Regions from separate parts of the Streptomyces sp. NPDC006798 genome, predicted to be linked through region 1. Evidence: predicted binding sites of a transcription regulator. Region 1 holds the regulator's gene; the other holds the start of a gene.
What was found. Region 1 encodes HrcA, which represses chaperone genes, less so after heat shock. Its sites were predicted from a motif close to TTNGCACTCNGNNNNNCNGAGTGCNAA; they were not measured.
Positions count from the first base shown of each region.

Region 2: groES (co-chaperone GroES) is a predicted target of HrcA. The motif match lies at 3,890-3,916, and genes of this name have one in related genera.

Region 1 is NZ_JBEYIS010000004.1:79,956-95,085, reverse strand. Features, by position in the region: gene ABZ714_RS03885 (hypothetical protein) at 1-246, opposite strand, end outside; gene holA (DNA polymerase III subunit delta) at 318-1,316, shown strand; gene rpsT (30S ribosomal protein S20) at 1,876-2,142, opposite strand; gene lepA (translation elongation factor 4) at 2,385-4,256, shown strand; gene ABZ714_RS03865 (AMP-dependent synthetase/ligase) at 4,468-6,507, shown strand; gene hemW (radical SAM family heme chaperone HemW) at 6,676-7,908, shown strand; gene ABZ714_RS03855 (hypothetical protein) at 8,125-8,505, shown strand; gene ABZ714_RS03850 (DUF3097 domain-containing protein) at 8,588-9,406, opposite strand; gene ABZ714_RS03845 (MBL fold metallo-hydrolase) at 9,416-10,210, opposite strand; gene hrcA (heat-inducible transcriptional repressor HrcA) at 10,458-11,486, shown strand; gene dnaJ (molecular chaperone DnaJ) at 11,487-12,623, shown strand; gene ABZ714_RS03830 (nitronate monooxygenase) at 12,733-13,851, shown strand; gene ABZ714_RS03825 (16S rRNA (uracil(1498)-N(3))-methyltransferase) at 13,848-14,591, shown strand; gene ABZ714_RS03820 (hypothetical protein) at 14,716-15,130, shown strand, end outside.
Region 2 is NZ_JBEYIS010000006.1:51,319-66,448, reverse strand. Features, by position in the region: gene ABZ714_RS05750 (SDR family oxidoreductase) at 1-218, shown strand, start outside; gene ABZ714_RS05745 (hydroxyacid dehydrogenase) at 325-1,311, shown strand; gene groL (chaperonin GroEL) at 1,691-3,316, opposite strand; gene groES (co-chaperone GroES) at 3,435-3,743, opposite strand; gene ABZ714_RS05730 (polysaccharide deacetylase family protein) at 4,046-5,077, opposite strand; gene ABZ714_RS05725 (methyltransferase domain-containing protein) at 5,198-6,487, shown strand; gene ABZ714_RS05720 (hypothetical protein) at 6,546-7,196, opposite strand; gene ABZ714_RS05715 (sigma-70 family RNA polymerase sigma factor) at 7,551-8,837, opposite strand; gene ABZ714_RS05710 (YciI family protein) at 8,935-9,303, opposite strand; gene ABZ714_RS05705 (hypothetical protein) at 9,458-9,766, opposite strand; gene tsaD (tRNA (adenosine(37)-N6)-threonylcarbamoyltransferase complex transferase subunit TsaD) at 9,797-10,939, opposite strand; gene rimI (ribosomal protein S18-alanine N-acetyltransferase) at 10,943-11,407, opposite strand; gene tsaB (tRNA (adenosine(37)-N6)-threonylcarbamoyltransferase complex dimerization subunit type 1 TsaB) at 11,542-12,231, opposite strand; gene ABZ714_RS05685 (hypothetical protein) at 12,533-13,078, shown strand; gene ABZ714_RS05680 (hypothetical protein) at 13,252-13,491, opposite strand; gene tsaE (tRNA (adenosine(37)-N6)-threonylcarbamoyltransferase complex ATPase subunit type 1 TsaE) at 13,775-14,341, opposite strand; gene ABZ714_RS05670 (alpha/beta hydrolase) at 14,316-15,130, opposite strand, start outside.

The DNA of each region.
Region 1 (15,130 bases):
GCGCGGGGTCTCCAGCCAGCCCTCGTACTCGGCGGCGAAGTCGTCCAGGGCGCCCGGGTCGAGCCGGCCCGCCGGGTCCTCGACCACGACCAGCCACTGGGCGTCCTCCGCGTCGTCCTCGCCCGCCAACGCGTCCCGTACCAGCTGTGGTTCGTCGGTCACCCCGAAGCGGTCGGCGAGTTCCCGGGCGACCTCCTCGGCGGCGTCGCGGTCCGGCAGCACCAGTACATGTCGTCCATCGCTCACCCGGTCATTCTCCGGCACGGGAGCGCCGGTCCCGACGGCGGTGTCGGTGGGCCGTGGGATGCTGGACCACGATGGCCACCAGGAAGAACACGACAGACGACCCGCTCGCCCCGATCACCCTCGCCGTGGGGCAGGAGGACCTCCTGCTCGACCGCGCCGTGGCGGGGGTGGTGCGGGCGGCCCGGGCGGCCGACGCCGAGACGGACGTCCGTGACCTCACCGCCGACCAGCTCCAGCCCGGCACGCTGGCCGAGCTGACGAGCCCCTCGCTCTTCTCCGAGCGGAAGGTGGTGATCGTCCGGAACGCCCAGGACCTGTCCGCCGACACGGTCAAGGACGTCAAGGCGTATCTGACGGCCCCGGCCGAGGAGATCACCCTGGTCCTGGTCCACCCCGGCGGTGCCAAGGGCAAGGCGCTGCTGGACGCGGCCCGCAAGGCGGGCGCGCGGGAGGTCGCCTGCCCGAAGACCACCAAGCCCGCGGAGCGGCTGACGTTCGTCCGCTCGGAGTTCCGGGCGCTCGGCAGATCGGCGACGCCCGAGGCGTGCCAGGCGCTGGTGGACTCCATCGGCAGTGATCTGCGGGAGCTGGCGAGCGCCGTCTCCCAGCTGACCGCCGATGTCGAGGGCACCATCGACGAGGCCGTGGTCGGGCGCTACTACACGGGCCGGGCCGAGGCGTCCAGCTTCACCGTCGCCGACCGCGCGGTCGAGGGCCGGGCCGCGGAGGCGCTGGAGGCGCTGCGCTGGTCGCTCTCCACCGGGGTCGCCCCGGTGCTGATCACCAGCGCGCTGGCCCAGGGCGTCCGGGCGATCGGCAAGCTGTCGTCGGCCCGCGGCGGTCGTCCCGCCGATCTCGCCCGTGAGCTGGGCATGCCGCCGTGGAAGATCGACCGGGTCCGCCAGCAGATGCGCGGCTGGACCCCCGACGCGGTGGCGATCGCGCTGTGTGCCGTCGCGGAGGCGGACGCGGGGGTGAAGGGCGGCGGGGACGATCCGGAGTACGCCCTGGAGAAGGCCGTCGTCACCATCGCCCGCGAGGCCCGGTCGGGCCGCGGCGGCCCCCACTGATCCCGGCCTCCACCGGCACCGCCGCGAGCTGATCACCATGCGGGGCGCCGGGCCGCCGCCCCATGGCCCCGAACCGTCCGGCTCCCGAAACCTCCGGCACCGTGGACCGGCCCCGGGCTCCCGGGGCCGTCGCCCCGTGCCCGGACCTCGGGCCCCGGCCTCGGGCAACCCCGTCGCCGCGAACCTCTGCCCCGGATGAATCCCCCACCCTCGGACCCCTCGGACCCCTCGGACCCTCCGGTTCGCCCGGGAGCTCCGGAGACAGCCGGCCGTCGTCCCGAAGCCCGGCCGTGGTCCCAAGCCCGGGCCGAGCCCGCCCCGGAACCCTTCAGACCTTTCGCCGGGCATGCCGAAGGCCCCGGCCGGGAGGGCCGGGGCCTTCGGGAGGTTCTGCCGGTGGACGCACACCCGCGTGGCGAACGCAGGACCAAGTGCGCGTCCGGAGCTGCCGGGAAGGAGCGGATGAGAGAGGGCCCGCTCATTACTCCCGGCGGTCACCTCGCCCGGTTCCCCGCCTCGTCGCCGTGGTGGGGGTCACCGGATCGCGGTACCGGGTGGATCAGCCCTGGAGGGCGTTGGCCTTGGACGCGAGCGCCGACTTCTTGTTGGCGGCGGCGTTCTTGTGGATAACGCCCTTCGAGACGGCCTTGTCGAGCTTGCGGGACGCCTCGCGGGTCGCCTCGGCGGCCTTCTCGGCGTCACCGGCGGCGACGGCCTCGCGGGCCTTGCGGATCGCGGTCTTCAGCGACGACTTGACGGCCTTGTTGCGCAGGCGCGCCTTCTCGTTCGTCTTGTTCCGCTTGATCTGGGACTTGATGTTCGCCACGAAAGAGCCTTCTCAGGTTCGATTGATCTGTGATGGGTGCGTTCCCCCCGCCTGATCCTCACCGGGAGACACCCGGGGGAGAGCGAGAGACACACAGCCAGCCACGGTACCAGCCGGGCTCCGGACGGCCCAAACCGGTCGCAGTCCCGTACCCGTGGGACGATAGAGGCTACGTATCGATCCGCCATCGCCTTCAGACGCGACGCCCGGCGTCCTGGGCGTCCCAAGAATCAGGACCCTGCGTGCCCGCGACTCCTCCCAATGTGCCAGAGCCGAGCCGTACCGACCCGGCGCTGATCCGCAACTTCTGCATCATCGCCCACATCGACCACGGCAAGTCGACCCTTGCCGACCGGATGCTCCAGCTCACCGGGGTGGTCGATCAGCGCCAGATGCGCGCCCAGTACCTCGACCGGATGGACATCGAGCGCGAGCGCGGCATCACGATCAAGTCTCAGGCGGTCCGGCTGCCCTGGGCCCCGACCGACGGGCCCGGCCAGGGCCGGGCCCATATCCTGAACATGATCGACACGCCGGGTCACGTGGACTTCACCTACGAGGTCTCCCGCTCCCTCGCGGCCTGCGAGGGCACGGTTCTGCTGGTCGACGCGGCCCAGGGGATCGAGGCGCAGACCCTCGCCAACCTCTATCTGGCGATGGAGAACGATCTCACCATCGTGCCCGTCCTCAACAAGATCGACCTTCCGGCGGCCCAGCCCGAGAAGTTCGCCGAGGAGCTGGCGAACCTCGTCGGCTGCGACCCCGACGACGTTCTGAAGGTCTCCGCCAAGACCGGTCTCGGTGTCGAGGCGCTGCTGGACCGCGTGGTCCGCGAGGTGCCCGCCCCGGTCGGCGTCGCCGACGCCCCCGCCCGCGCGATGATCTTCGACTCGGTCTACGACTCGTACCGGGGCGTCGTGACCTACGTCCGGGTCGTCGACGGCAAGCTCGGCAAGCGCGAGCGGATCCGGATGATGTCCACCGGCGCCACCCACGAACTGCTGGAGATCGGCACCAACTCGCCGGAGATGCTCTCGGCCGACGGCCTGGGCGTCGGCGAGGTGGGCTATCTGATCACCGGTGTGAAGGACGTCCGCCAGTCCAAGGTCGGCGACACCATCACCCAGCAGATCAAGGGCGCCACCGAGGCCCTCGGCGGGTACAAGGACCCCAAGCCGATGGTGTTCTCCGGCCTCTATCCGCTGGACGGCTCCGACTACCCGGAGCTGCGGGAGTCCCTCGACAAGCTCCAGCTCAACGACGCCGCCCTGGTGTACGAGCCGGAGACCTCCGCCGCCCTCGGCTTCGGCTTCCGGGTGGGCTTCCTCGGACTGCTCCACCTCGACGTCATCCGTGAGCGGCTGGAGCGCGAGTTCGGCCTCGATCTGATCGCCACCGCCCCGAACGTGGTCTACCGCGTCCTCATGGAGGACGGCACCGAGCACACGGTGACCAACCCGAGCGAATTCCCCGAAGGCAAGATCGACGAGGTCTACGAGCCGGTCGTGCGCGCCACGATCCTGGCGCCGACCGAGTTCATCGGCTCGATCATGGAGCTGTGCCAGACCCGGCGCGGCACGCTGCTCGGTATGGACTATCTCTCCGAGGACCGGGTGGAGATCCGCTACACCCTGCCCCTCGCGGAGATCGTCTTCGACTTCTTCGACCAGCTGAAGTCCAAGACGCGCGGTTACGCGTCCCTGGACTACGAGCCCACCGGCGAGCAGTCGGCCCAGCTGGTCAAGGTGGACATCCTCCTCCACGGCGACAAGGTGGACGCCTTCTCCGCGGTCACCCACCGCGACCAGGCGTACGCCTACGGGGTCCGGCTCGTCGCCAAGCTGAAGGAACTCATCCCCCGGCAGGCGTTCGAGGTCCCGGTCCAGGCCGCCATCGGCTCCCGGGTCATCGCCCGGGAGACCATTCGCGCCATCCGCAAGGACGTCCTCGCCAAGTGCTACGGCGGTGACATCTCCCGTAAGCGGAAGCTGCTGGAGAAGCAGAAGGAAGGCAAGAAGCGGATGAAGATGGTCGGCAGTGTGGAGGTGCCGCAGGAAGCCTTCATCGCCGTCCTCTCCAGCGACGACAGCGGTGGCGGCAAGAGCAAGAAGTAGCCGCGGGCTCGCCCGCGCGGGGCGCCCGGCCGGTGATCCGGCCGGGCGCCGTCCGTGCCCGTACCCCTACGCGGCGAAGCGGGGGACGGAAGCCCCTTACATACCGGCGGTACGCGATCTACGCTGATCGCGCCCGGCCGGGGGTCACCCGGCAGATGAGAAGTGCCTGCTCAGCGGCGTCAGTGCGGCCGCCGTGGGCCCGGAGGACGTCTTGAGCGACACACAGACCACGATCGACAACCGCCCGGCTTCGGTGGCGATGCTCTTCACCGAGCGGGTGGCCGCGACGCCGGACGGCGAGGCGTTCCGCTATCCGGTGCTCACCCCGGCCGGGGCGGACGACGTGCCGTCGCGGACCGCCCCCGGCACACCGGGCCCCGCAGCGGACGCGGGTGAGGGCGCGGAAGCGGAGGGCTCGGCGGACGGGTCGGCGGATGGTCTGCCGGAAGGATCGCCGGGGTCGCCGGAAGGCCCGTCGAACGGTCTGCCCGACGACCTCGCGCCCGGCTGGAATTCGCTCACCTGGGCCGAGACCGCCGAGCGGGTCTACGCCGTCGCCGCCGGACTGATCGACCTCGGAATCGACCCCGAGGACCGGGTCGCCCTGATGGCCACGACCCGGATCGAGTGGATCCTGGCCGATCTGGGCGTGATGTGCGCGGGCGGCGCCACGACCACGATCTACCCCACGACCAATGCCGAGGAGTCGGCGTTCATCCTCACCGACTCCGGCAGCCGGATCCTGATAGCCGAGGACGCCGAACAGCTCGCCAAGGCCGTGGAGCGCCGGGCCGAGCTGCCCGAGCTGCGCCATGTCGTGGTGATCGACCCCGCCGGTGCCGAGACCGGGACCGACGGATTCGTCGTCACCCTGGCCGAGCTGGAGACCCGGGGCCGGGCCCTGCTGGCCGAGCGTCCCACGGCCGTCGAGGAGCGGATCGCCGCGATCACCGCCGGTCAGCTGGCGACCCTGATCTACACCTCCGGGACCACCGGCCGCCCCAAGGGCGTCCGGCTGCCGCACGACAACTGGTCGTACATGGCGAAGGCGATCGCCGGGACCGGCCAGATCAACAAGGACGACATCCAGTACCTGTGGCTGCCGCTGGCCCATGTCTTCGGCAAGGCGCTGATCTCCGGGCAGATCGAGGTCGGCCATGTCACCGCCGTCGACGGCCGCCACGACAAGATCGTGGAGAATCTCCCGATCATCCGGCCGACCTATATGGCGGCCGTGCCCCGGATCTTCGAGAAGGTCTACAACGGGGTGGCCGCCAAGGCCCGCGCGGGCGGCGCCGCCAAGTACAAGGTCTTCCGCTGGGCCGCCGAGGTCGCCCGCGACCACGCCCGGATCACCCAGGACAACTTCCGCCGCACCGGTTCGGCCACCGCGCCCTTCGGGCTCCGCTCCCAGCACCGGCTGGCCGACAAGCTGGTCTACGCCAAGCTGCGGGAGGCGTTCGGCGGACGGCTGAGGGTCGCCGTCTCCGGCTCGGCCGCGCTCTCCCCGGAGATCGGCTACTTCTTCGCGGGCGCGGGCATCCACATCCTGGAGGGGTACGGCCTCACCGAGTCCAGCGCCGTCAACTTCGTCAACCGGTACGGCTCCTACCGCACCGGTACCGTCGGCAAGCCGCTGCCCGGCCTGGAGGTACGGATCGCCGACGACGGCGAGATCCTGCTGCGCGGCCCCGCCGTCATGGAGGGCTACCACGGTCAGCCCGAGCAGACCGCCGAGGTGCTGGAGGAGGACGGCTGGCTTCGCACCGGTGACCTGGGCGAACTCTCCGCCGACGGCTATCTCACCATCACCGACCGCAAGAAGGACCTGATCAAGACCTCCGGCGGCAAGTACATCGCGCCGACCGAGGTGGAGATCCAGTTCAAGGCGATCTGCCCGTACGTCTCGAACATCGTGGTGATCGGCGCCGACCGCAACTACTGCACGGCCCTGATCGCCCTCGACGAGCCCGCGATCCTCGGCTGGGCCGGGGAGAACGGGCTCGCGGGCCGGAGCTACCAGCAGCTGATCGGCGCCGCCGAGACCCGGGAGCTGATCGCCGGATACGTGGAGCGGCTCAACGAGGGCCTCCAGCGCTGGCAGACCGTGAAGAAGTTCCGGCTGCTGCCCCGCGACCTCGATGTCGAGCACGGCGATCTGACCCCGAGCATGAAGCTGAAGCGCCCCGCCGTCGAGCGGGAGTTCCAGCACTTGGTCGAGGAGATGTACACGGGCCAGCGCGAGGCGTGACGACACCGGGCCCGGGGCTTCCCCGGGGCCCCGGGCCGTATTTCGTCATCTCGTCCGTAGGGTCCTTCGCCGCAGGTCAAAGCCGGTCCGGCCGGGCCCGGGGCCCGGGCGCCGGGAGGTTGTCCACAGGGTGCGACGGCCACCGCGGAAGTACCGGACAATAAACGTATGCCTTCCGTACTGCCCGACGGCGTGCCCGTGCCCGACGACGGGTCGCTGCCCGCCTCCGCGCTCGACGGGGCCGCCGAGCGGCCCCTCGCCTTCTATCTGCACGTGCCGTACTGCGCGACCCGCTGCGGCTACTGCGACTTCAACACCTACACGGCGACCGAGCTGCGCGGCTCGGGCGGGGTGCTGGCGTCCCGGGACAACTACGCGGCGATGGTGGCCGAGGAGATACGGCTGGCCCGCAAGGTCCTCGGCGACGACCCGCGCCCGGTGCGGACCGTGTTCGTCGGCGGCGGTACGCCCACCCTGCTCGCCGCCGCCGATCTGGTCGCGATGCTCGACACGGTGCGGAGCGAGTTCGGCTTCGCGGACGGCGCCGAGATCACCACGGAGGCCAACCCGGACTCCGTCGACCCTGCCTACCTGGCCGAGCTGCGGGCCGGCGGCTTCAACCGGATCTCCTTCGGCATGCAGAGCGCCCGGCAGCACGTCCTTCGGGTCCTGGACCGCAGCCACACCCCCGGCCGCCCCGAGGCATGCGTGGCCGAGGCCCGCGCCGCCGGATTCGACCATGTGAACCTCGACCTGATCTACGGCACCCCCGGCGAGTCCGACGACGACTGGCGGGCGTCCCTGGAGGCGGCCCTCGGCGCCGGACCCGACCATGTGTCGGCGTATGCCCTGATCGTGGAGGAGGGGACCCGGCTGGCGAGCCGGATCCGGCGCGGCGAGGTGCCGATGACGGACGACGACGTCCACGCCGACCGCTATCTGATCGCCGACGAGATGTTCGCCTCCGCGGGCTTCGACTGGTACGAGGTGTCGAACTGGGCCACCTCCGACGCGGCCCGCTGCCTCCACAACGAGCTGTACTGGCGGGGCGCCGACTGGTGGGGCGCGGGCCCCGGGGCGCACAGCCACGTCGGCGGGGTCCGCTGGTGGAACGTGAAGCATCCGGGGGCGTACGCGGCGGCGCTCGCCGAGGGCCGCTCACCGGGCGCGGGCCGGGAACTGCTCACCCCGGAGGACCGCCGGGTCGAGCGGATCCTGCTCGAACTCCGGCTCCGCGACGGCGTCCCGCTCGACCTGCTGCGCCCGGCGGGCCTGCGCGCCGCCGGACAGGCTCTGACGGACGGCCTGCTGGAGCCCGCGCCGTACGAGGAGGGCCGGGCGGCGCTGACCCTGCGGGGCCGACTGCTGGCGGACGGGGTGGTCCGCGACCTGGTCGACTGATCCCGGGGACCGTGCCCCGCCCGGACCGGGCCTCTGGGAACTCGTCCCGGACCGGGCCGTTCCGGCCGGGCCGCCGAGTGCGTTCGCGCCCGCGACGCGGGGCGCGTTCCCCTGGAGCGGAAACGGTCGGCACGGCAGCCGATCTGTTCGCCGGGGGGCCCGTCTGGGATGCTGAGGGCCGGGCTCGACAGGGGGCGGACAGTGCTTACTGAACCTATGGCGCGAGCCGTGGTGGAACCGGCGGTACTGGAGCTGATACGGCGGTACCCCCGTGGCGCGCCGTTCTCCACCACGGTCACCTTCGGCGGGGACGACTTCAGCATGTGCGCCCATATCCGGGCGCAGCGGGCGGCGCCCGGGCAGGTGAAGATCGCACTGGCCTGTTGGGTCGTCAACATGGACGCCGCGCGCTATATCGGTGGCAACCCGCCCGCCGGGGAGGAGATGCGCCTGCCGCCGGAAGGCACAGCGGTGTGGGACGAGGAACTGACCAGCCGGGTGATCGGCCACCTCGCGGCTCGGATGAACGCTCTCGCCGCCGCCCTGCCGACCACCGACGAGCACCTCACCATCACCGTGCCTCTCGTCCTGACGTAGTCCGGCACAACACCCCGGGTGCCCGGCCCGGAGCACGCGCACAGGTGCCCGGAGCCGGCCCTGCCGGGCCCGGGCCCGTACGTCACTCCGGGGGTGCCGTGACGAAGTCGATCAGTTCCTCGACCCGGCCCAGCAGCTCCGGCTCCAGATCCTTGTAGGAGCGGACCCGGGAGAGGATGCGGCGCCAGGCCGCGCCCGTGTCCGGCGGCCAGCCGAGGGCCCGGCACACACCCGTCTTCCAGTCCTGGCCGCGCGGGACCTCGGGCCAGGCCCGGATCCCCACCGACGACGGCTTCACCGCGCCCCAGACGTCGATATACGGATGCCCCGCCACCAGCACATGCGGATCCGTCACGGACGCCGCGATCCGGGATTCCTTCGAACCCGGCACCAGATGGTCGACCAACACCCCCAGCCGGGCGTCCGGCCCGGGGGCGAACTCCGCGACGATCGCGGGCAGATCGTCGATACCCGCCAGATACTCCACTACCACCCCCTCGATCCGCAGATCGTCCCCCCACACCCGCTCCACCAGCTCGGCGTCGTGCCGGCCCTCCACATAGATCCGGCCCGCCCGCGCCACCCGGGCCCGCGCCCCGGGCACGGCCACCGAACCCGACGCCGTACGCGCCGGGCGCGCCGCGCCCCCCGCCGCCGGGCGCACCAGCGTCACCACCCGCCCGTCCAGCAGAAACCCCCGGGGCGCCAGCGGGAACACCCGGTGCTTGCCGAACCGGTCCTCCAGCGTCACCGTCCCCGCCTCGCACGCCACCACCGCCCCGCAGAAACCCGTGGCGACCTCCTCCACCACCAGATCGGGGTCCGAGGGGTCGGCGGGCACCTCGGGAACCGGGGCCTGCTTCTTCCACGGCGGGGTCAGATCAGGGCTGTAGCTGCGCATTCGCCGACGCTACGACACCCCGAACCGGTCCGCCAGCACAGCGCGCTGGGCCCGGACGAACCCGGCGTCCACCACGGCCCCGTGCCCCGGTACGTAGACCGCGTCCGCCCCGCCCAGAGCCAGCAGCCGGTCCAGCGCGGCGGGCCAGCGGGCCCCCACCGCGTCCGGGCCCGCCTGCGGCTCGCCGGACTCCTCCACCAGGTCCCCGCAGAACACCACAGCGGGCTCGCCGGGGCCGCCCGGGACCAGGGCCGCCAGATCGTGCCCCGTATGCGCCGGGCCCAGTTCCACCAGCACCACCCGGCGCCCGCCGAGCTCCACCGACAGCTCACCCGCGACGGCGTGCCCCGGCGCCACCAGCGCCCGCGCCGACCGGGCGGCCTCCTCCTCGGGCACCCCGAACCGCACCGCGTCCGCCCGCAGCACCTCCCGCCCCTCCCCGCTCAGCAGCGCCGCCACCCCGGCCGCCCCGAAGACCTCGGCCCCCGGGAAGGCCGCCGTCCCCAGCACATGGTCGAAGTGCGGATGGCCGAGGGCGATATGCGTCACCGGGCGCCCGCCCAGCAGCGCCTCGGCCTGCGCCCGCACCTCCTCGCCCTCGGCCAGCGTCGACCCCGTGTCGTACAGCAGGGCGCCGTCCCGCCCGGCGACCAGCCCGCAGGTCGCGTCCCACCCCGGCAGTCTGCGCCGACCGACCCCGTGGGCCAGCCGCTCCCACCCCTGCTCCGCCCAGTCGATGTCCCGCCCGATATCCCCGCCGAAGCCGCTGTCGATGTTCCTGCCGGTGCCGCCGCCGAAGTTCATACCGGGACGCTATCGCCACGATCGCGGGCGAAGCGGGCGGCGGGGACGCGGTAGCGTGGTCGGTCACCTTGCTCCGGCCGTACCGGGCAGCCGTACACTGGCACGAAGGAAACTTGGCACTCGGGCACGTGGAGTGCCAGGCGAGTCACCGGGGAACATTCCACGGAAGGCAAGACGGACAGGCAGGACGGACAGCGGCCCGGGCCGCTGTCCCGGGCAGCGGACGAAGCAGTTGGAGGTGGGCGCGATGCTCAGCGAACGCAGACTGGAAGTGTTGCGTGCCATCGTCCAGGACTATGTCGGCACCGAGGAGCCGGTCGGCTCCAAGGCGCTCACCGAGCGTCATCAGCTCGGGGTGTCTCCGGCCACCGTCCGCAACGACATGGCGGTGCTGGAGGAGGAGGGCTTCATCGCCCAGCCCCACACCAGCGCCGGCCGGATCCCCACCGACAAGGGGTACCGCCTCTTCGTCGACCGGCTCGCCGGGGTGAAGCCGCTCTCCGCGGCCGAGCGGCGGGCCATCCAGAGCTTCCTCGACGGCGCGGTCGACCTCGACGACGTCGTCGGCCGTACGGTACGGCTGCTGGCGCAGCTGACCCGCCAGGTCGCGATCGTCCAGTACCCGTCGCTGACCCGGTCCACCGTCCGCCATGTCGAGCTGCTGTCGCTGGCCCCGGCCCGGCTGATGCTGGTACTGATCACCGACACCGGCCGGGTCGAGCAGCGCATGATCGACTGCCCGGCGCCGTTCGGCGAGACGTCCCTGGCCGATCTGCGGGCCCGGCTCAACAGCCGGGTCGTGGGCCGCCGGTTCACCGATGTGCCCCGGCTCGTCCAGGACCTTCCGGACTCGTTCGACGAGCCGGAGGACCGCGGCACGGTCACCACCGTGCTCTCCACCCTCCTCGAAACCCTCGTCGAGGAGACCGAGGAGCGGCTGATGATCGGCGGCACCGCCAATCTCACCCGCTTCGGACACGATTTCCCGCTGACCATCCGGCCCGTGCTGGAGGCCCTGGAGGAGCATGTGGTGCTCCTCAAGCTGATGGGCGAGGTCAAGGAGTCCGGCGGGATGGGCGTGACCGTCCGAATCGGTCACGAGAACGCCCATGAGGGACTCAACGCGACGTCCGTCGTCACCGTCGGCTACGGTTCCGGCGACGAGGCGGTTGCGAAACTCGGCGTGGTCGGACCGACCCGCATGGACTACCCCGGAACGATGGGAGCGGTACGCGCAGTGGCACGTTACGTCGGACAGATCCTGGCGGAGTCGTAAGTGGCCACGGACTACTACGCCGTACTCGGCGTACGCCGCGACGCGTCCCAGGACGAGATCAAGAAGGCGTTCCGCAGGCTCGCCCGGGAACTCCATCCGGACGTGAATCCGGACCCGAAGACGCAGGAGCGGTTCAAGGAGATCAACGCCGCCTACGAGGTGTTGTCGGACCCGCAGAAGAAGCAGGTCTACGACCTCGGCGGCGACCCGCTGTCCCAGTCGGGCGGCGGCGGGGCCGGTGGCTTCGGCGCGGGCGGCTTCGGCAACTTCTCGGACATCATGGACGCCTTCTTCGGTACGGCGTCCCAGCGCGGCCCGCGTTCGCGCACCCGGCGCGGCCAGGACGCGATGATCCGGCTGGAGATCGATCTGAACGAGGCGGCGTTCGGTACGACCAAGGAGATCCAGGTCGACACCGCCGTCGTCTGCACCACCTGCTCCGGTGAGGGCGCCGCGCCCGGCACCTCGGCGCAGACCTGCGACATGTGCCGCGGCCGCGGTGAGGTCTCCCAGGTCACCCGCTCCTTCCTGGGCCAGGTCATGACCTCCCGCCCCTGCCCCCAGTGCCAGGGCTTCGGCACGGTCGTGCCCACGCCCTGCCCGGAGTGCGCGGGCGACGGCCGGGTCCGCTCCCGGCGCACCCTGACGGTGAAGATCCCCGCCGGTGTCGACAACGGCACCCGGATCCAGCTCGCGGGCGAGGGCGAGGTCGGCCCCGGTGGCGGCCCCGCCGGGGATCTGTACGTCGAGATCCACGAGCTGCCGCACGCGGTGTTCCAGCGCCGGGGCGACGATCTGCACTGCACGGTCACCATCCCGATGACCGCGGGCTCCCTGGGCACCAAGGTGCCGCTGGAGACGCTCGACGGCATGGAGGAGGTCGACATCCGGCCCGGTACCCAGTCCGGCCAGTCGATCCCGCTGCACGGGCGCGGAGTGACCCATCTGCGCGGCGGCGGCCGGGGCGATCTGATCGTCCATGTCGAGGTGACCACCCCGACCAAGCTCGACCCCGAGCAGGAGCGGCTGCTGCGCGAACTGGCCAAGCTGCGCGGCGAGGAGCGGCCCCTGGGCCAGTTCCAGCCCGGCCAGCAGGGCCTGTTCTCCCGGCTGAAGGACGCCTTCAACGGCCGCTGAGGCCCCGTCGTCCGGACCGTCGTCCGGACCGCCTGACGGACGCGAGCCCCCGGCCCCAGGGCCGGGGGCCCGTTTCGTCACGGACGTGCACAGGTGGCACGATGCCTCCATGTCCTCCCCGCCCCCCGCGCCCTCCTTCCTGTCCGAACTGTCCCGGTTCCCCGTGCTGGCGGCTCCCATGGCCGGCGGGGCGTCCAACCCCCGGCTGGCCGCCGCCGTCTCCGAAGCGGGCGGCCTCGGCTTCCTCGCCGCCGGATACAAGACGGCCGACGGGATGTACCAGGAGATCAAGCAGATCAGGGGAGCGACCGGGCGGCCGTTCGGGGTGAATCTCTTCATGCCGCAGCCCCGGACCTCCGACCCGAGCGCCGTCGAGGTCTACCGGCAGCAACTCGCGGGCGAGGCGGGCTGGTACGAGACCCCGCTCGGCGATCCCGAGTCCGGCCGGGACGACGGCTACGAGGCCAAGCTGGCCATCCTGCGGGACGACCCGGTCCCCGTCGTCTCCTTCACCTTCGGCTGCCCCGCCCCCGAAGTGCTGGAGTCCTTCGCCCGGGCCGGGACGTACACCGTCGTCACCGTCACCACCCCCGAGGAGGCACAGGCCGCGCGGTGGGCGGGCGCCGACGCGCTCTGCGTCCAGGGCGTCGAGGCCGGCGGCCACCAGGGCACCCACCGCGACGACCCCGCCAACGACGGCACCGGCATCGGACTGCTGGCCCTGCTCGGACTGGTCCGGGCCGCCGTCGACCTGCCCCTGATCGCCACCGGCGGACTGATGCGGGGCGATCAGATCGCGGCGGTACTGGCGGCCGGGGCGAGCGCCGCGCAACTCGGCACGGCCTTCCTGGTCTGTCCCGAGTCCGGCGCCAACCCGCTCCACAAGCAGGCCATGACCAGCCCCCTCTTCACCCGGACGGAGCTCACCCGCGCCTTCACCGGCCGGCCCGCCCGCGGCCTCGCCAACCGCTTTCTGCGCGAACACGGGCCGTACGCCCCCGCCGCCTACCCCGAGGTGCACCACCTCACCTCCGGGCTCCGCAAGGCCGCCGCCGCCTCCGGCGACCCCCAGGGCATGGCCCTGTGGGCCGGACAGGGCCACCGGCTCGCCCGCGAACTGCCCGCCGCCGACCTGGTGGCCACCCTCGTCGCCGAATGGCGGGAGGCCGCCGCCGCGGCCGGTGCCGACACCGCCGGAGCCGTAGCGGACCAGGAGGGCACCCGATGACCGCGCCCGTCTTCGTCGTCGACACCCTCGACGGCACCGCCCACGGCTCCGTCCTCACCCTCGACGGACCCGAGGGCCGCCACGCCGTCTCCGTCAAACGGCTCCGCGCCGGTGAGGACGTCGTCCTCACCGACGGCCGCGGCCGGGGCGCCGCCGGCCGCGTCCTGCGGACCGAGGGCAAGGACGTGCTCGTGGTGGAGACCGTCGACTGCCCCGAGGAGCCGGAGCCCTCGCCCCGGATCACCGTCGTCCAGGCCCTGCCCAAGGGCGACCGGGGCGAACTCGCCGTGGAGACCATGACGGAGACCGGCGTCGACGCGATCGTCCCCTGGTCCGCGGCCCGCTGCGTCACCCAGTGGCGCGGCGACCGGGGCGCCAAGTCCCTGGCGAAATGGCGCGCCACGGCCCGGGAGGCGGGCAAGCAGTCCCGCCGGCTGCGCTTCCCCGAGGTCGCCGAGGCGGCCACCACCCGGCAGGTCGCCGAACTGCTGGCCGCCGCCGACTTCGCCGCCGTCCTCCACGAGGAGGGCTCCGTTCCGCTCGCCACGGCCGCCCTCCCCGCCCACGGCTCCGTCGTGGTCGTCGTCGGCCCGGAGGGCGGGGTGTCCCCGGAGGAGATCGCCGCCTTCGAGGCCGCCGGAGCCCATCCGTACCGGCTGGGGAACACCGTGCTGCGCACCTCCACTGCGGGCACGGCGGCGACCGCGCTCCTCCTGACCCGTACGGGCCGCTGGTCCTGACCGCCGGACTGTCCGACCGCCGTACCGGACGGCCGCCCCGGTATCCCTTTTGCTGAGCCGAACGGGTGACGTATGGCCGTATGCGGACTGTTGCTGCGGCCCCGGCGGTGCCACCCTTCCGTCCATGCGCGACAGCACGGGCGACGGCGGTACGGGGACGGCCGCGCGGCGGCGGACAGCGGTGGCCGGGCTGGTGGTGGCCGTCGTCGTGATCGGGGCCACGGCCTGCGAACCCGGCGGGGAACGGACCCTCTCGGCCGCCTCCGTGGCCAGGACCACCGAGCACACGGCCCAGAACACCCTGGAACGGATCGGCTTCGACGTCCGGCGTATCGGCTGTACGGCCACCGTGCCCGGTGAGGGCGGCCGGGCGAAGCCGGCCGACGGCGACGGCACGGCGACGGTCGCCTGCGAGGGGCGGACCCGCGACGAACGCCCGATCGCCGTCAAGGGGAAGGTGACGGACGAGACGCCCGGTCTCTGCGTACGGGGCGACCTCGACGCCCATGTCGACGGCGAACTGGTCTTCGAGGCCCGGT
Region 2 (15,130 bases), on a different contig from region 1:
ATCAGCGGGCCGGAATGGGCACGGAGAACATCCCCGGCTGGATGTGGCTGGACGCCGACAAGCTGGTGGACGCGGCGCTGGCGGACCTGGCGCGCGGCAAGTCGGTCTCGATCCCGGACCCTCGGTACAAGGCGCTGATGGGGGTGGTGAAACTGGCCCCGCGCGGACTGCTGGGGGGACTCACCTCCAGGACCGGCCGCAAGTACGGCCCCCGGTAAGGGCGCGCCCGTGCGGACCACGGACACCGCCGCTGCCCCGGACGGCGGGGACGCCGCCGACGGCGACCGGGGCAGCGGGGACACCCGGCCCAGGGTGCTGCTGGCCATGGAACCCGGCCTCGCGGAACGCCTCTTCACCGGCCGCCGACTGGACCGGCTGACCTCGATCGCCCGGACCGATCCGGCGCTCGTCGCCCATGATCTACGGCACCCCTCCCCCGCCGTCCGCGACGCCCTGGCGACCGCCGACGCCCTGCTGACCTGCTGGGGAGCGCCGGTCCTCGACGCCGAGGCACTCGCGGCGGCCCCCCGGCTCACGGCCGTGGTGCACGCGGCGGGCTCCGTCCGGGGCCACATCACGGCCGCCTGCTGGGCGCGGGGCATCGCCGTCTCCTCGGCGGCGGCGGCCAACGCGGTCCCGGTCGCCGAGTACACGCTGGCCGCGATCCTCTTCGCGGGCAAACGGGTCCTGCCGTCGGCCCGGCGGTACGCGGAGCTGCGTACGGCCCACGACTGGGGCGCCGAACTGGCCGGGGCGGGCAACCACCGCCGTACGGTCGGAGTCGTCGGGGCGTCCCGGATCGGCCGTCTGGTGATCGGACTGCTGCGCCCGTTCGACCTGGACGTCCTGGTGTACGACCCGTACCTGGGCGGCGCGGAAGCGGCGGCGCTCGGCGCGGAGGCGGTGGGTCTCGACGAGCTCTGCGCACGCGGCGACATCGTCACGGTGCACGCGCCGGAACTGCCGGAGACCAGGTCGCTGATCGACGCGCGGCGGCTGGCGCTGATGCCGGACGGCGCGACCCTGATCAACACGTCCCGGGGGTCGCTCGTGGCGGAGGAGGCGCTGGTACGGGAGCTGGAGTCCGGGCGGCTCTTCGCGGTCCTGGACGTCACGGAGCCGGAGGTCCCGGCGGCCGGCTCACCGCTGTACTCCCTGCCGAACGTGCTGCTGACCCCGCACCTGGCGGGGTCGCTCGGGAACGAGCTGCACCGGCTGGCGGACGCGGCGCTCTCGGAGTTGGAACGGTTCGCCCGGGGCGCGCCGTTCGCGACACCGGTCACCCGGGAGTCGCTCCACCACTCGGCGTAGGCCCCCCGGGGCGCCGCCTTGTTCTCGTGCCGGGGGCAGCGCCGCAGAAGTACCGCTTTCGGAGCGCCCGCGGCCCGTCTGTGGCCGTTCGCGCGGTTCCCCGCGCCCCTAAATGCTCTCCCCAGCACCACCGCTGAGGAGGAGCCCGGGCCCGGAGCCGGGCTCCTTCGGAAGCAGGAGCAGGTGGAGGTGTTCAGGGGCGCGGGGAACCGCGCGACCAGCCACGGCCGGTCCGCAGACCGCCGACAGCATCAGGCCGCCGGGCGGGACCCGGGTAGTTCGGGGCGGTGCCCCGGAAGGCTGAGGCCCCCTCCGCGAGAGGCGGAAACGCACAAGGCCCGGGCCCCGTGGGGGCGCCGGGCCTTGGTGGCGGGAGGCGTCAGTGCGAGTGGCCGTGGCCGCCGTGGCCCGCGTCCGCCGGCTCCTCTTCCTTCTTCTCGACGACCAGGGTCTCGGTCGTGAGCAGCAGGGAGGCGATCGACGCGGCGTTCTCCAGCGCGGAGCGGGTGACCTTGACCGGGTCGTTGATGCCGGCCTTCACCATGTCCAGGTACTCGCCGGTGGCGGCGTTGTAGCCGTGGCCGGTCTCCAGCTCGCGGACCTTGGAGACGATGACGTAGCCCTCGAGGCCGGCGTTCTCGGCGATCCAGCGCAGCGGCTCGACCGCGGCGCGGCGGACGACGCCGACACCGGTGGCCTCGTCGCCCTTCTTGCCGAGGTCGCCGTCGAGCACCTTGGCGGCATGGACGAGAGCGGAGCCACCACCGGAGACGATGCCCTCCTCGACCGCGGCGCGGGTCGCGGAGATGGCGTCCTCCAGACGGTGCTTCTTCTCCTTCAGCTCCACCTCGGTGGCGGCGCCGACCCGGATCACGCAGACGCCGCCGGCCAGCTTGGCGAGGCGCTCCTGGAGCTTCTCGCGGTCCCAGTCGGAGTCCGTGCCCTCGATCTCGGCCTTGATCTGGGCGACGCGGCCCGCGACGTCGGCGGAGTCGCCGCCGCCGTCGACGATGGTGGTGTCGTCCTTGGTGATGGTCACGCGGCGGGCGGAGCCCAGCACGTCCAGACCGGCCTGGTCGAGCTTGAGGCCGACCTCTTCGGCGACGACGGTGGCACCGGTGAGGGTGGCCATGTCCTGGAGCATCGCCTTGCGGCGGTCACCGAAGCCGGGGGCCTTGACCGCGACGGCGTTGAACGTGCCGCGGATCTTGTTGACGACGAGGGTGGAGAGCGCCTCGCCCTCGACGTCCTCGGCGATGATCAGCAGCGGCTTGGAGCCACCGGCCTGGATGACCTTCTCCAGCAGCGGCAGCAGATCCTGGATGGAGGAGATCTTGCCCTGGTTGATCAGGATGTACGGGTCCTCCAGGACGGCCTCCATCCGCTCCTGGTCGGTGACCATGTACGGCGAGAGGTAGCCCTTGTCGAAGGCCATGCCCTCGGTGAAGTCCAGCTCCAGACCGAAGGTGTTGGACTCCTCGACGGTGATGACGCCGTCCTTGCCGACCTTGTCCATCGCCTCGCCGATGAGCTCGCCGACCTGCGGGTCCTGGGCGGAGAGCCCGGCCACGGCGGCGATGTCGGACTTGTCCTCGATCGGACGGGCGGTGGCGAGCAGTTCGTCGGAGACGGCCTTGACCGCGGCGTCGATGCCCTTCTTCAGGGCGGCCGGGGAGGCACCGGCGGCGACGTTGCGCAGACCCTCGCGGACCAGCGCCTGCGCCAGCACGGTGGCGGTGGTGGTGCCGTCACCCGCGATGTCGTTGGTCTTGGTCGCCACCTCCTTGAGGAGCTGGGCGCCCAGGTTCTCGTACGGGTCCTCGATCTCGACCTCGCGGGCGATCGTGACACCGTCGTTGGTGATCGTGGGAGCGCCGAACTTCTTGTCGATGACGACATTGCGGCCACGGGGGCCGATCGTCACCTTCACGGTGTCGGCCAGCTTGTTGACGCCGCGCTCAAGGGCGCGACGGGCGTCCTCGTCGAACTTCAGGATCTTCGCCATGGGAGCGTTTCTGTCCTCTTCTGAAAAGGTCTGCGAAAAAACCGCGCCCCCGGCGCCCGGTTCAGTACGTCAGCGGGAGCCAGGGGCGCGGATCAAGAACAAGCGGAGACGGCTCGGCTTACTTCTCGATGATCGCGAGCACGTCGCGAGCCGAGAGCACGAGGTACTCGTCACCGTTGTACTTCACCTCGGTGCCGCCGTACTTGCTGTACAGCACGACGTCACCGACCTTGACGTCGAGCGGCAGGCGCTCGCCGTTCTCGAAGCGGCCCGGACCGACGGCGAGGACAGCGCCCTCCTGGGGCTTCTCCTTCGCGGTGTCCGGAATGACCAGGCCGGAGGCCGTGGTCTGCTCGGCGTCGAGCGGCTGGACCACGATGCGGTCCTCAAGCGGCTTGATGGCAACCTTGGAGCTGGCGGTCGTCACGATCCGACCTCCCCCTTCGGAGATCTCACGGGGTTAACTGTCTGAGGTGGCGACCAGGTCGATCCGTCGTCGCGGGTGCCGGACCTGCCCGTCGCTGTTTTGGCACTCTCCCTGGGGGAGTGCCAGAACCGAGACTATGACCGCGATTAGCACTCGGTCAAGCGGAGTGCCAATCCGTCCGCCCGTGGCGGAACCCGGCGCGCCGGGCGCGCGCCTCCGCGAACCGGCCGTCCGCGGCGGATTCCAGCACGCCCCGCCCCCGCGAAAGGCGCCGCCCGGCGGAGCCGGGCGGCGCCCCGGGCTCAGACGTAGTCCTCCAGCCGGGCCACGGCGTATCCCTTGTCCGTGACCGTCTTCATCACCTGGCGCACCATGTCCGGCATGCTGCCCTTCCAGTCACCGGTACCCCGGAAGTGGGTCAGGATGATGTCGCCGGGGTGCAGGTCGCGATCCCACTCGCGCCACTCCATATGGTCCGGGAAAGCCTCCGCCGCCCACAGCGGCACCGCCTTGACCCCGCAGGTCTGCGCGGCCTTCAGGGTGTCCCGGTTGTAGTTGCCGTACGGCGGCCGGAAGAGCGGCGGACGCTTGCCGTAGAGCCGCTGGAGGCTGTCCTGCTGGCCGCAGATCTCCCGGCGCTGCTCCTCGTAGGAGAGGCCGGGCATATAGCGGTGGTTGAGGGTGTGGTTGTGCAGGGCGACCCCCGCGTCCTGCATCCGCCGGAAGTAGCCGTAGTCGTCGTTGATCACGTAGTCGCTGAGGAAGGCGCTGTACGGGATCTTCAGCTCGCTCATCATCCGGATGAAGTCGGGGTCCTTCTCGGCGCCGTCGTCGACCGTCAGGAAGACGATCTTCTCCTTCACCGGGACGGTGGTGAAGACCGGCGGGAGGGCCGCGCCGCCCTCGACCTCGAACCCCTGGCGGGTGTTGAGGAAGGGCTTGGTCGCCGGGGGCCGGGGCGCCGGCAGCGGGGTCTTCTCCAGACCCCAGGTGCGGGCCGCGGCCACCCGGGCCTTCTGGTCCTTGGCCACCTGTTCGACGTAGTCGGCCCGCGATCCGGCGGGGCCCGCCCGGTGGGCGTCCTGCTCGGCCCGTTCCAGCTGGGACTTCTCCGCCTGGGCCCCGGAATGGGGGGCCGGGGCGCCATGGCCCTCCGGGCCGGGGACGGTACAGCCCGTACCGAGGGCTCCGGCGAGCAGGACGAGGGCGATCGCGCTCCGGCGGAGCCGCCGGCCGCGCGCCCCCGCGAAGGCGCTCAGGGCGCCGGGCCCCGCCCCGCGCCCGGTCACGGCCCCCGGCCCGGACCGGCTCGCGATATCTACCGTTTCAACCATCTTTCCGTTTTGTCGTACTAGTCGCATGGCGCTGCATCCTGGCAGCCCGTCCGGGCCGGATCCGTACGACACCGCCATGGCCTGTGGACAGTGACCCGCCTGGCCCACACCTGGCTCACAATGGGCCGGGTGAACGACGTGCCCGCCCCCGCCTCCCCCGTCTCGCCCGGGTCCTCCGCCGACGCCCCGGCCGGAGTCCCCGCCGGAGTCCCCGCGCCCCTCGCGGTCCTGCTCTCCCCCGAGGGCCGTGCCGTGCTCGACTCCGTACGGGAGTACGACCCGGCCGGTGAACTGGCGCTGGCGACCCGGCTGCGCCGCGACCACCCGGCCGAACTGGTCTCGGCGGCGCTGGCCCAGGCGGCGCTGCGGCGGCGCGCCGTGCCCAAGTTCGGCGCGGCGGACGCGGAGCGGATGTTCTTCACACCGAACGGGGTCGAGCAGGCCACCCGCGCCCCGGTCGCCGCCCACCGGGCCGCCCGGCTCGCGGAGTGCGGGGTCCGGTCCGTCGCCGATCTGTGCAGCGGTATCGGCGGCGACGCCATCGCCCTGGCCAGGGCCGGGATCCGGGTCCTGGCCGTGGACCGCGATCCGCTGACCGCCGCCGTGGTCCGGGCCAACGCCGAGGCCCTGGGCCTGACCGGGCTGATCGAGGTGCGGTGCGCCGACGTCACGGAGATCGACACCGAGCCGTACGACGCGGTCTTCTGCGACCCCGCCCGGCGGGGCGGCCGGGGCCGGGTCTTCGACCCGGAGGCGTACTCGCCCCCGCTGTCCTGGGCGCTCGACGCGGCCCGCCGCCGCCCGGTCGCCGCCCTCAAGATCGCCCCCGGCGTGCCGCACGAACTGATCCCGCCCGACTTCTCGGCCGAGTGGATCTCGTACGAGGGCGAGGTGAAGGAGGCCGTGCTCTGGCGCGGTACGACCGACCCGGCGCCGGGCGGTGTCACCGCGACCCTGCTCTCCGGCGACGGCTCCGAGCCGTACGCCCTCACCGGGCTGGGGCTGCCGAACCCGCCGGTACGGCCCGTCGGGCGCTATCTGTACGAGCCGGACGGCGCGGTCATCCGGGCCCATCTGGTGGCCGAGGCGGCGGCCGGACTCCCCGACGGCGGCCTGATCGACGAGACGATCGCGTTCATCACATCGGACGAGCTGCGCCCGCTGCCGTCCGCCGCCGCGTACGAGCTCACGGACGTACTGCCGTTCAACCTCAAGCGGCTGAAGGCGCTGCTGCGGGAACGGGCGGTCGGCACGCTGACCGTGAAGAAGCGGGGATCGGCGGTCGAACCCGAGGAGGTACGGCGGAAGGTGAAACCGAGCGGGCCGAACGCGGCGACGGTCATCCTGACCCGGGTGAGCGGGGCGCCCTCGATGCTGATCGGTCACCCGGTGACGGCGGGCCCGGGGTGACGCGGGGCTTTGGTGGGGCTTTGGTGGTGGAGGCGCCCGGCCCGGCGGGGCGCCCGGGTCAGCGGTGCGCGCCCCCGGGGCGGCGCGCGGCGGGGACCGGATCGAGAGTCCGGGCCAGCCAGCGCAGATGCGCCACCGTGTTCACCAGGCCCGCGAGCCCGGCGATGATCGGGACGATCCCCGCGCCCAGGACGTAGACCAGGGTCGAGTACGGGGTGCGATGCCCCTCCTCCACGGCGCCGGAGAGCGTGCCGCAGACCAGGAGCCCGGCCGCCACACAGCCCAGGGACACCAGCAGCCAGCCCGCGTTGAGCCAGCCCCGGCCGAACCGGGCGTCACCGCGCGGATCCCGGTCGAGCGCAGTCCACGACCGCAGCAGCCCCCGTACGGCCCGGTCCTCGCGGGCCTCCGCCGCCACCACGGCCAGCGTCGGCACCAGGATCGCCACCCCGACCAGGCCGACGAACGCGGCGAAAACCAGATTGAAGCCGTCCAGGGTGTCGTCGACGGCGCGGAGCCCGACGCCCACGAGGGCCCAGCCCGCCTCGAACGCCGCCACCACCAGCAGCAGACCGAGCAGCCGGGCCGGTCCCACCGACTTGCCGACCAGCCGTTCGAGCACCCGCCGCCGCTCGTCGAGCAGGGCGACCCGGTCCGGCCAGGGGGATATGTCGTCCGGGTCCGGTGGTGGTGAGGGCAGCTCAGACATGCGCGGAGACTAGCGGACCCGCCTGCGGCGAGCCCCCGGGCCCGGAGTCCCCGCCTCCCGCGGGGTCCCAGGTCTCGAAGTGCCGGGACGCGCGAACCCGCCTCCTGCGGGGTCCAGGTCTCGAAGTGCCGGGACGCGTCCGGCGGCCTGGTGTTGTCGGCGGTCCGCGGACCGCCCGTGGCCGTTCGCGCAGTTCCCCGCGCCCCTGAATGCCCTCCCCGCTCCGACCCTGAAAGGAGGCCCGCCTCTCTGCGAGGGCGTTGAGGAGGGCAACCAGGGGCGCGGGGAACTGCGCGCGGGCGTCCGGCGGCGCCCGCACGGCGGGGCATTCGGCGCGAGGTCCCGCCCGGCGGGCTACGGCGTGTTCGGGGGCTCCGGGGGAGGGGTGTTCGCGCGGGTGAGGAGCAGGGCGCGTTCGCGGGCGTTGCGGGCCAGCGCCGCCGCCCGGCGGAATTCCTCCGCCGCCTCCGCCGTGCGGCCGAGCCGGGCCAGCAGATCGCCCCGTACGCCCGGCAGCGGGTGGTACTCGCGCAGCCCCGGGTCGTCGGCGACCGCGTCCACCACAGCGAGCCCGGCCTCGGGGCCGAGGGCCATTCCGACGGCCACCGCCCGGTTGACCTCCACGACCGGGGAGGGCGCGACGACGGCGAGCCGCCCGTACAGCGTGGCGATCATGGCCCAGTCGGTGTCCTCGTACCGGACCGCGCGGGCGTGGCAGGCGGCGATCGCGGCCTGGAGCGTATAGGGACCCGGCGCGGCCCCGGCCGCCGTTCCGGCCGCGCCCGCCCGGTCGAGTGCCGCGAAGCCGCGCCGGATCAGCAGCCCGTCCCAGCGGGCCCGGTTCTGGTCGGCGATCAGGACGGGCTCGCCGCCGGACCCCATCCTGGCCGGGATCCGCGACGCCTGGATCTCCAGCAGGGCGACGAGCCCGTGCACCTCGGCCTCGTCCGGCAGCAGCCCCGCGAGGACCCGGGCCAGCCGCAGTGCCTCCTCGCAGAGCGCCGGTCGTACCCAGTCGTCGCCCTTGGTGGCCGAGTAGCCCTCGTTGAAGACGAGATAGACGACCTCCAGTACGGAGCCGATCCGGGCCGCGCGGTCGGGCCCGTACGGCACCTCGAACGGCACGTCGGCCCCGGCGAGGGTGCGTTTGGCGCGGACGATCCGCTGGGCCACCGCGGGTTCGGCGGCCAGGAACGCGCGGGCGATCTCGTCGGTGGTCAGTCCGCCGAGGAGCCGTAGCGTCAGGGCGATCCGCGCCTGGGTCGACAGCACGGGATGGCAGGCCGTGAAGATCAGCCGGAGCAGATCGTCGTCGATATCGGCCTCGGTACCGGTGTCGTCCGACGGCTCCGGCGGCGGCGGCGCCGCGGTCTCCTGCGCCCGGCCGGCCTCGGCCAGCTTCCGCGCGTAGTTCTCCCGGCGGCGGACGAGATCGATCGCCCGGCGCTTGGCGACCGCGACGAGCCATGCCCCGGGTTTCGCCGGGACCCCTTCGGCGGGCCACTGTTCGAGCGCGCTGACCAGGGCGTCCTGCGCGATCTCCTCCGCCGTTCCGACGTCCCGGACGATCCGTGCCGCCGCGGCGATCACCCGCGGCTGCTCGATCCGGAACACCGTTTCCACCGCACTCGCCGCCGTCACGGCCACCCATCAGAGCAGCCGTGGACGGCGACGGCAAGCCGGGCCGGGTACGCCCCGGGATCCGGTGCGGGACCCGGTGCGGGACCCGGTGCGGGGGTCAGCCCTCGTCGGTCATCTCGGTGATCTGCCGGACCTCACAGGTCACCGTCCAGGCGTCGTCGTGGACCTTGAGGAAGCGGTTCGCCCACTCCACGGCCTCGGCCATGTCCTTGGCCTGGATGATCGAGTAGCCCCCGACGACCTCGGTGGCCTCGGTGAAGGGGCCGTCCGTGTACGAGAGCTTCCCGCCGGACCAGGTGACCCGGCGCCCCTCCGAGGTGGGGGCGAGACCGGCGGTCTCCAGCATCACCCCGGCCTCGGTGATCTCCTTCAGGAGGGCACCCATCCGCTCGCCCATCTCGGGGGAGAAGCCCTCCTCGGGCACGTTGTTCTCGTCGACTCGGACCAGGGTCAGAAAGCGGGGCATGACAAGCTCCTCGTTGGTTCGGATGAGAGTTCGCGCGGGGTCTTCTTCCCGCCTCTCACCCTTCCGTCGATCGCGCGACGACGTTTTCGACACGACCCGCGAAAAAACTTTTCAGCACCCGAAAAGCCCAGTTCAGCCCCGGTACCTGCCGGAGTCAGCCGACGCCGAGCGACTCGAACCGCCAGCGGTGTACGGGCCGGGAGACCAGCTCCGCCGGGGGGTCGGGCAGCTCGGGCAGGCCGGCCCCGAGCCCGTCGGCCGTCCGCCACCAGGTGATCACCAGGACCCGGTCGGCCCCGGCACCGAAGGTCTCCCGCCGGTGCGGGCCGGGCAGCGGTCGGCTACGGGCCCAGGCCAGCAGTTCGGCGCCCCGGCCCGGGGCCGCCTTGGCCTCCCACATCAGGGCGACCAGCGCCGAATCAGCCGGCCCGCCGTCCCCGTTCGCGTCCGCGTTCGCCGTCATGACGCCTCCCCTCGGCCCGTCTCCGGGCCGTCACGAGTACAGGTTCTTCTTGCTGATCTCGTGCACATGGTCGTGGTCATGGGAATGCTCGTGCCCGTGGCCATCACCGTGGCCGTGGTCTCCCGTCCCGGCGCCCGGTACATGCGGATCCGTCACCGGCAGCGACGAGTCCGCCGACAGCTCCAGATCCGACGCGGGCCGGTTGCGCGCCACCATCTCAGCGCCCAGCGCCGCCACCATCGCCCCGTTGTCCGTACAGAGCTTGGGCCGGGGCACCCGCAGCCGGATGCCCGCCCGCTCGCACCGCTCCTGGGCCAGCGCCCGCAGCCGCGAGTTGGCCGCCACGCCGCCGCCGATCATCAGATGGTCGACGCCCTCGTCCCGGCAGGCGCGGACCGCCTTACGGGTCAGGACGTCGACGACCGCCTCCTGGAAGGACGCCGCCACATCGCGTACCGGCACCTCCTCGCCCGCCGCCCGCTTCGCCTCGATCCAGCGGGCCACGGCCGTCTTCAGCCCGGAGAAGGAGAAGTCGTACGCCGGGTCGCGGGAGCCGGTCAGTCCGCGCGGGAACGCGATCGCGGCCGGGTCGCCCTCCTTCGCCAGCCGGTCGATCACCGGGCCGCCGGGGAATCCGAGGTCCAGCACCCGGGCGATCTTGTCGAACGCCTCGCCCGCCGCGTCGTCGATGGTCGAGCCCAGGGGCCGGACGTCGCTGGTGATGTCCGGCGCGAGCAGCAGCGACGAGTGGCCGCCGGAGACCAGCAGGGCCATCGTCGGCTCGGGCAGTTTGCCGTGCTCCAGCTGGTCGACGCAGATATGGGAGGCGAGGTGGTTGACCCCGTACAGCGGCTTGCCGAGGGCATAGGCGTACGCCTTCGCCGCCGCCACGCCCACCAGCAGCGCGCCCGCCAGACCTGGCCCGGCGGTGACCGCGATCCCGTCGAGGTCGCGGGCCGAGACGCCCGCGTCCTTCAGGGCGCGCTCGATGGTGGGGACCATGGCCTCCAGATGGGCGCGGGAGGCGATCTCGGGGACGACGCCGCCGAAACGGGCGTGATCGTCGACGCTGGACGCCACGGCGTCGGCGAGCAGGGTCGTCCCCCGGACGATCCCGACGCCGGTCTCGTCGCAGGAGGTCTCGATACCGAGGACCAGCGGTTCGTCAGCCATCACTCAACATTCCTTCGCGGTGCCGCGCACCTGGTGGCGCATGACGAGCGCGTCGACATTGCCCGGCTGGTAGTAGCCGGGGCGGATTCCGATGGGCTCGAAGCCGAAGCGCTCGTAGAGCTTCTGGGCCCTGGTGTTGTCCACCCGCACTTCGAGCAGGATCTCCTCGCACTCGAAGGCGGTGGCGTGCCGGACGAGATCGGTCAGCAGCCGGGCGCCGAGGCCGGTGCCCCAGCGGTCGCGGGCCACGGCGATGGTGAGGACGTCGGCGAGGCCGCCCGCCGCGCCGAGCCCGGCGTAGCCGGTGATCCGGCCGGTCCCGGGCTCCTCGGCGACCACGTAGTGGCGGTTGGCGCGGGGCCCCCGGGCATGGGCGAGATCGCCCCAGAACATCCCCGGTGACCAGGCGTCCTCGGGGAAGAGGTCGTTTTCCAGGACAAGTACTTGTCCGAGATCCCACCAGCGCATCCCGCGCAGGACGGGAGCGCCGCCGGAACCGGCACCGGACCCGGACCCGGACCCGGACCCGGATTCGGGCTCGGATTCGGGCTCGGTGGTGGAGGCAGAAGCCCGGCCGTCCCCGGCCGGATCGCGCGGGACGGTCACTGCGGGGTGACCACCTTGTAGTTCTTCGGCACCTGCGCGTCCGGCCGGCGCAGATACAGCGGCCTCGGCGGCAGGAACACCGCCGACGGCTCGCCGGACGCGGCCTCCCGGGCCAGTTCGTCGGCGGCCAGCGCCGCCAGGGCGGCGGCCGACACGTACTCGGGTCCCGGCAGCACGGTGGTGAAGGCGTCGGGGTAGAGCAGGGCGCCCGCGCCGACGGCGGGCAGGCCCGCGACCCGCTCGGCGAGGTCCGCGGGCCGGTCGACGGCCGGTCCCTCGACCCGGGCGCGCGGGGAGTCGTACCGGGCCCAGTAGACCTCCTTGCGCCGGGCGTCCGTCGCCACCACGAACGGCCCTTCGAGGCCCGCGTCGCGTCCGGCCGCGTAGGCGATCCCGTCCAGCGTGCAGAGCCCGTACACGGGCACGCCCAGCGCCGAACCGAAGGTCGCGGCGGTCACCAGACCGACCCGCAGCCCGGTGTAGGGGCCGGGGCCGACCCCGGTCACCACGGCCGTGACGGCGTCGAGTCCGACCCCGGCCTCGGTCAGGACCCGGTCGACGGCGGGCAGCAGCAGTTCGCCGTGGCGCCTGGCGTCCACCCGGCTGGACTCGGCGACGACGTCGGTGCCGTCGTGGAGGGCGGCGGTGACGGCGGGCGTGGCGGTATCTACGGCGAGCAGGAGCACGCGAACAGCCTACGGCTCCCGCGACCCGGGCACGGCTCCCCCTCCCAGGGGGGAGGCTGCTGCTACCGTCGCCACGGAGACATCCCATGCGACAGTCGTTCAGTCGTTTCGACGTCCCGGAGCAGATCCGGAACGAAATGGATCAGATACGGGTCAGATACGGATCTGAACAGAACGACGCCGGTCAGGCCGGAACGGATTCGGAACGGAAGACGGACCGAACCGACCCGGCCCGGCCCGGAAGTCGGCATGACGGAAGCGACGGACCCGGAGAGCCGGAGAAGACCGAAAGGTGGCGCAGGTGGCACGCAGCTCGGGACTGGTGGCCGGGCTCACGGCAGCCGCTCTGGCGGGTGTCGGTTTCCTCGCCTACAAGGCGGAGGCCAGCGTCTCCGACATGAAGGCCAGGCCGGGCGCGAGTACGGGCCCCGGGAAGTCCGCGCCCAAGACGCCGGTCAACCCGCTGGCGCTGCCAGCCGGATCGGGCTCGGGCGAACGGGTGGTCTACGGGCTCCAGTCGCGCCGGGTCTGGCTCGTCGAGGCCAAGGGGAACAAGGTCAAGCACACCTTCCAGGTGATGCCGTCGACGGTGAACCCGAAGCCGGGGACGTACTCGGTGACCTCGCGGGCGGGGAAGATCCCCGGCTCCGACGGGGTGGCGATCGAGCATGTGATCCGGTTCGCCAAGGCCGACGGGGTGACGGTCGGCTTCAGCGCGGCGGTCAACGGCTCCATGGCGGCGCCGAATCCGAAGAAGAAGACCGGCGGTGTGCGGATGACGCGCGCCGACGGCGATGTGATCTGGAGCTTCGCGACGGTCGGGACGAAGGTCGTCGTCCTCCCCTGACCGGTCCGGCACCGCCCCGGCCGGTCGCGTCGACGTACAGGCGGGGAGAACCGCCCGTACGGAGGACCCGGCGGGGTGAGAGGTCCCGTACTCCTCGGCGGTACGTCCCCGGCCCCGGTACGCGTTCGTACGGCTCCGGGCGCTCCGGCGCCCGGACGGCCCCGGCCGGACGGTCAGGCGGCGTCGCGGCGGGTCGGCGGACGGGCCTCGTCGGCACGGGCGCCCGGCTCGGCGTGCGCCACGCAGTCCGCACCTTCGTATGCGCGGTCGCGGTCGGTCTCGTCGTGGAGCCGGGGCGGGGTGGAGACCGCCGTCGCCGCCGCGCAGGAGGCCAGCAGATCCCGCATGGACGGCGGCTGGGGCGGCCGGTGCCGCCGGGACGGCCGGAGTGCCGTGTCGCGCTCGGATGCCATGGCTGCCTCCCAGGTCACGAGGACCGGTTCGGTCGACGGTCATCGGTGGACGGTCGGGTAGTTAGGTACACCTAACCAAGCGTCCGTACCATGTCACCACGCCCGGTACGTCCCGCGCAACAATTTCCCGACGGCTTGTCGGAATATCCGGGGAATCCGGCCGGAGCGCCGCGCGGGATCGCCTCCGGACCCGCCGGACCCCGGCTCGTACGCGTACCCCGCCGGTCGCGAAACCTCGCCCGTCGCAAACCCCGGCTCCGGGCGCGGCACGGCCGCCCCGACGTCAGACCGACCGCAGGTCCGACTCCGCCCAGCGCGCCCCGTACCCGGTCAGCGTCACCGTCCGGCGGTCGTCGTCGGTGTCGCCGACGACCCGGTGGATCACCACATGGAGCCGGTCGTCCGACAGGTCCTCGACCTTCCCGTCGCCCCACTCCACCACGACCACCGAATCCGGCAGGGAGACGTCGAGATCGAGATCCTCCATCTCGTCCAGACCGCCGCCCAGCCGGTAGGCGTCCACATGGACGAGGGCCGGGCCGCCGCTCAGCGGTGGATGGACCCGGGCGATGACAAAGGTGGGCGAGGTGACCGCGCCCCGGACGCCGAGGCCCTCCCCCAGCCCCCGGGTCAGGGTCGTCTTTCCGGCGCCCAGCTCGCCGGTGAGCATCACCAGATCGCCGGGGCGCAGCAGCTTCGCCAGCCGTCGTCCCAGGTCGCGCATCTCCTCGGCCGATTCGACGGCACGTCCGGCGACGGCGGCGGCAGCGGGGGCGGAGCCGGACGCGGCTCCGGACGCGGGGGCGGGCGGCGCGGGGACGGCGTCAGCCGGGTTGTGCGGTGCTTCCATACGGGCCAACGTTAGCCGCTGCCGGTACCGCCCCGGCGCGGGCGAGCAGATCCGCCAGCCGGTCCGTGACGGCCTCCGGGTACTCCAGCATCACCAGATGTCCGGCGTCCGGCACGATCACCAGCTCGGCGTCCGGCAGCAGGTCGGCGATGGACTCGCTGTGCGCGCTCGGGGTGACCAGATCCTTGTCCCCGGCCAGTACCAGTACCGGAAGGCCGGCGAAGACCTCCAGGTCACCGGCCTTGTCGTGGTCGTCGAAGGCGGGATAGAACTCGGCGACCACATCGATCGGGGTCGACTCGATCATCCGCTCCGCGAACCGCGCGACCGCCGGATCGACGTCGCGGGAGGAGAACGAGTACCGCTTGATCAGCCCGGCGAAGAGGTCGGCCGTGGCCCGGCGGCCGCGTTCCACCAGCTCGGCCTGGGAGCCGAGGGCCCGCAGCACCTGCGGCAGTACGCGCCGTACGGCGGCCACACCCGCGACCGGGAGCCCGTAGTTGACCTCGCCCAGCCGTCCGCTGGAGGTGCCGACGAAGGCGACGGCCGCGACCCGGTCCCGGACGAACTCCGGATACTGCGAGCCCAGCGCCATCACCGTCATCCCGCCCATCGAATGCCCCACGAGCACCACGGGACCCTCGGGGGCCGCCGCGTCGATCACGGCCCTCAGATCCCGGCCCAGCTGGTCGATGGAGACCGGCCGCCGGCCCGGCCCCTGCTGGGCGGCGCCCCGCTCCGACCTGCCGTGGCTCCGCTGGTCCCAGTGGACGGTACGGACCAGTCCGC